Regions from separate parts of the Bradyrhizobium sp. UFLA03-84 genome, predicted to be linked through region 2. Evidence: riboswitches for the same ligand, from Rfam matches in the RefSeq annotation. Region 2 holds a riboswitch; the other holds the start of a gene.
What was found. A riboswitch is a leader RNA that binds a small molecule or an ion and turns the genes downstream of it on or off. The one in region 2 is predicted to bind S-adenosylmethionine.
Positions count from the first base shown of each region.

Region 1: another riboswitch for S-adenosylmethionine. It lies ahead of CK489_RS04950 (O-succinylhomoserine sulfhydrylase); the one in region 2 lies ahead of metX (homoserine O-acetyltransferase MetX).

Region 1 is NZ_NSJY01000005.1:459,762-462,153, forward strand. It holds gene CK489_RS04945 (2'-deoxycytidine 5'-triphosphate deaminase) at 1-674, opposite strand, end outside; SAM riboswitch at 796-875, shown strand; gene CK489_RS04950 (O-succinylhomoserine sulfhydrylase) at 951-2,144, shown strand; gene CK489_RS04955 (SDR family NAD(P)-dependent oxidoreductase) at 2,212-2,392, opposite strand, start outside.
Region 2 is NZ_NSJY01000003.1:290,517-292,908, reverse strand. It holds gene CK489_RS01415 (chorismate mutase) at 1-692, opposite strand, end outside; SAM riboswitch at 879-958, shown strand; gene metX (homoserine O-acetyltransferase MetX) at 1,043-2,251, shown strand; gene metW (methionine biosynthesis protein MetW) at 2,248-2,392, shown strand, end outside.

The DNA.
Region 1 (2,392 bases), on a different contig from region 2:
CCGGTGTGGCGCTTGGCGCGATAGCCGACGAAGCCGCCCGAGTTCTCGCCGGAGAGATCGACCGAGAGCGCCACGCCATGACTGAGATCGGCCTCGTCGGCGTCGACCAGGCGTTCGGCAGCATGCAGCGCATCGAGCTCGTCGGCGGAGAGCGTCGCCTCGCCGATCCGGAAGCGGACCTGGCTGAGCCGCGAGCCCTCGCGCAGCAGCACCGGAAACGTCTTCGGTGAGATCTCGGCATAAAGCGGACCGTGATAGCCGGCACCGATCATGTCGAAGCGGCGGGTGCCGTCGGCGATCACACGGGTGAAGACGTCGAGCCGTCCGGTCGAGCTCTTCGGGTTGGCGGCAGCGACGATCTCCGGCGGCAGCGCGAGGCTCTCCAGCAGCGGCACGATGTAGACGCAATTGGTCTCCAGCACCGCGCCGTCGGACAGATCGATCTCGTGCAGCTTCAGTTGGTCGATCCGCTCGGCGACGGTGGCATCGGGCCCCGGCAGGAAGCTGGCGCGGACGCGGTAGGCGATGTCGCCGAGGCGCAGATCGAGGCTCGCCGGCTGAATCTGGCTCTCGACAAAGTCATAGGCGGGCAGAATGAGGCCGGCCTCCGCCATCTCCGCGATCATGCGGTCGGGCAGAATTCCGTTGGATTCATCTTCCAGCGTGAACGACACGGCAGGGTCCCTCAGGATGGCCCAAAATCATACTCCAGGCGGCCATCAAGCCCCAAAACATGGGCTTTTACGGTTATCCGATGACCGTCTTGACGGAAAGGGCGCGAGGGAATATCAGCTGCACTTATCCCGTGGTGATTTGAGCCGGCCGGCTTGCAGCCACGTTAAATAAGTCGCTAAACAGGCCGGGGACAGTGTGATCCCGGCTTGTGGAGGTTTCTCCAGGCCGGTTTTTTTGTGTCCATTTCCGAGGGAAATGGCCACTTCGGAGGTCACATGTCTGAATCTGAAGGTACCGCCCGCTTCCGTCCCGAAACCCGCCTCGTCCATGGCGGCACGCTCCGCTCGCAATTCGGGGAGACGTCGGAGGGACTGTTTCTCACCCAGGGTTACGTCTACGACAGCGCCGAGCAGTGCGAGGCGCGCTTCAAGGGCCAGGATCCCGGTTTCATCTATTCGCGCTACTCCAACCCGACCATTGCGATGTTCGAGCGCCGCATGATCGAGCTCGAGGGCGCAGAAGCCGCGCGCTCGACCGCGACCGGCATGGCGGCAGTGACCACCGCGATCCTCGCGCCGCTGAAGGCCGGCGACCACGTGGTGGCGTCGAAGGCGCTGTTCGGCTCCTGCCTCTATGTCGTGCAGGATCTGCTGCCGCGCTACGGCATCGAGACGACGCTGGTCGACGGACTCGATCTCGACCAGTGGCGGCGCGCCTTGCGGCCGAATACCAAGACCTTCTTCCTGGAGAGCCCGACCAACCCGACGCTCGACGTGCTCGACATCAGCGCCATCGCCAAGATCGCGCACAGCGGGGGCGCCCGGCTGATCGTCGACAACGTGTTCGCGACCCCGATCTGGCAGAGCCCGCTGTCGCTCGGCGCCGACGTCGTGGTCTATTCCGCGACCAAGCATATCGACGGCCAGGGCCGCTGCCTCGGCGGCGTCATCCTGTCGTCGGAAGCGTTCATCGCCGAGCACATCCATAATTTCATGCGCCAGACCGGCCCGTCGCTGTCGCCGTTCAACGCCTGGGTGCTGCTGAAGGGACTGGAGACGCTCGGCGTCCGCGTCCGTGCGCAGACCGAGAACGCGGCGAAGATCGCCGAGGCACTGGCCAACCATCCGAAGGTCACCCGGCTGGTCTATCCCGGCCGCGCGGATCATCCGCAGGCTGCGACGGTGAAGAAGCAGATGGGCGCCGGCTCGACGCTGGTCGGCTTCGAGGTCAAGGACGGCAAGGCCGGCGCGTTCCGCTGCCTCAACGCGCTGAAGATCTCGCGGATCTCCAACAATCTCGGCGATGCCAAGAGCTTGGTCACGCATCCCGCCACCACGACGCATCAGCGCCTGGCGCCGGAAGCGCGCGCCGAACTCGGCATCAGCGAAGGCTTCATTCGCTTCTCGGCCGGGCTCGAGCATCCCGACGATCTGATCGAGGATTTCCAGCGCGCGCTGGAGCAGGTTTGAGGCGAGGCCTTAAAAGCATCATGGCCGGGCTTGGGGCCCGGCCATGATTGAATCCTGTACGTAGAAACTAGGTCGCCGCCGTGGTCACGCCGCCGTCGACCACGATGGTCTGGCCGGTCATGAAGGTCGAGGCGTCGGAGGCGAGATAGGCCACCGCGCCCGCGATCTCGTCGGGCTCACCGATGCGGCGCAGCGGCGTCGACGCGGTGCGGCGCTTCAGATTGTCCGGATCCTCCCACAGCGCGCGG
Region 2 (2,392 bases):
AAGGCGGTGTCGGGGACCGCGACGATCTCGGCGAGTGGCGCCAGGGCGCGGGCGACATCGGCGTTCCAGCCGGAGACGCGTACGCTCCAGGTCTGCACCTCCGTCACCATGGCGTCGTCAGCGACCCGCGAGATCAGGAACACCGGCAGCGCGGCGGGATGGTCGGCGCGCTCGAGGAACGGCAGCCGCGCGATGATCTTCGGCGCGCCATCGGCCTCCAGCGCATTCCACCACGGCGTGCGGCTCGCGATTGCGGAGACCAGCGCGAGGTCGCCCCTCGATTTAGCCACCGCCTCGACAGCGGCCTGGGCGCTGAAATGTGACACGTAGGGCACCACGAAGCCGAAGTGAAACCGCGCCGAGTCGCGCATCGCGGACTCGCCGACCGAGACATCGGCATGCACGGCGAATGGCGCCTGCACATAGGTGAAGGTCGAGATGATGACGCGCCAGATGCCCTCGATGGTGTCGAGCGGGAGAATGCCGCGATGGCGCTGCACCAGCTCGCGCATCATGCTGGCCTCGCGCGCCGGGCGGAACGCCGAGCCGACCTCCTGGGTCTTCTTGACCTGGATCAGGCGGTCGATGATGTCGCCGCGCGCCATCAGCAGGCGGTGCACCTGCTCGTCGATCGCATCGATCTCCTTGCGCAGCTCTTGCAGCGAAGGCGGCGACGGGGGTGGGTTGGACATGCTCTCAAACCTTGTCGTCCGGGCGGCCCGATGCCGTGCCGGACAGGGTCCCTGATTAGGAAAGACGGGCAGCGAAAGCAAAGAGAAACGTCGCAGCCGTGCCTTGCGCATTCGGTTAACCATGGGCGCCCGGCAAGGGGACGTTCGCTGGCCGCCTTGACGGCGGGGGGCCTGAGGACTACGTTCCCCTCACTCCGTGGTCATTTGAGCCGGCCGGCTTGCAGCCACGTTAAACAACTCGCTAAACAGGCCGGGGACAGATCAGCTCCCGGCCGAACCTTGTTCAGGCCGGGTTTTTTATGGCCTGATTTTCTGTTCGAGGCCTCCCCCGCGGAGGCAGGGTCGCCTAGATGAGCAACGTGCGTCCGATACCGAGCCCGCAAACCCAGAGCGATGATCGCGCCCATGAGGCCGATCATCCGTCGTCATTGGTGGCGAAGTTCGGCATGGACCAGCCGCTGAAGCTCGATTGCGGCGTCGATCTCGCGCCGTTCCAGATCGCCTATCAGACCTATGGCGTGCTCAATGCGGACAGGTCCAACGCGATCCTGATCTGCCATGCGCTGACCGGCGATCAGCACGTCAACAACACCCATCCCGTCACCGGCAAGCCCGGCTGGTGGGACACCATGGTCGGCGTCGGCAGGCCGATCGATCCCGAGAAATACTTCATCATCTGCTCCAACGTGATCGGCGGCTGCATGGGCTCGACGGGTCCTGCGTCGCTGAACCCCGCGACCGGCAAGGTGTGGGGGCTCGATTTCCCGATCATCACCATCCCCGACATGGTGCGCGCGCAGGCGATGCTGATCGACCGGCTCGGCATCACGACGCTGTTCTGCGTGGTCGGCGGCTCGATGGGCGGCATGCAGGTGCTGCAATGGACCGCGGCCTATCCGGAACGCGTGTTCGCAACGCTCGCGATCGCCTGCTCGACCCGCCACTCGGCGCAGAACATCGCGTTCCACGAACTCGGCCGCCAGGCCGTCATGGCCGATCCGGACTGGCGCGGCGGCCGCTATGTCGACGAGGACACCCACCCGCATCGCGGCCTGGCCGTGGCGCGGATGGCCGCGCACATCACCTATCTCTCGGACGCGGCGCTGCACCGGAAATTCGGCCGGCGGATGCAGGATCGCGAGCTGCCGACCTTCTCGTTCGACGCGGACTTCCAGGTCGAGAGCTATCTGCGCTACCAGGGCTCGTCCTTTGTCGAGCGCTTCGACGCCAACTCCTATCTCTACCTCACGCGCGCGATGGATTATTTCGACATCGCCGCGGATCACAACGGCGTGCTGGCGAAGGCGTTCACCGGCATCAAGACCCGGTTCTGCGTGGTGTCGTTCACCAGCGACTGGCTGTTCCCGACCTCGGAATCGCGCGCGCTGGTGCATGCGCTGAATGCATCGAGCGCGCGGGTGTCGTTCGCCGAGATCGAGACCGATCGTGGGCACGACGCCTTCCTGCTCGACGTGCCCGAATTCCTGGAGATCTCCCGTGCCTTCCTGCTGGCCGCGGGCAAGGCGCGCGGACTGAACGAGGGCGGTACCCAGTCATGAGCATGCAGCAGACATTGCCGTTGCCCGGTGTCGCGCCGGAGCGGACCGGCGGCGGCTATCGCAGGGATCATCTCTTGGTCGCCGAGATGGTGCGGCCGGGCTCGCGCGTGCTCGACGTCGGCTGCGGCGATGGGGAACTGC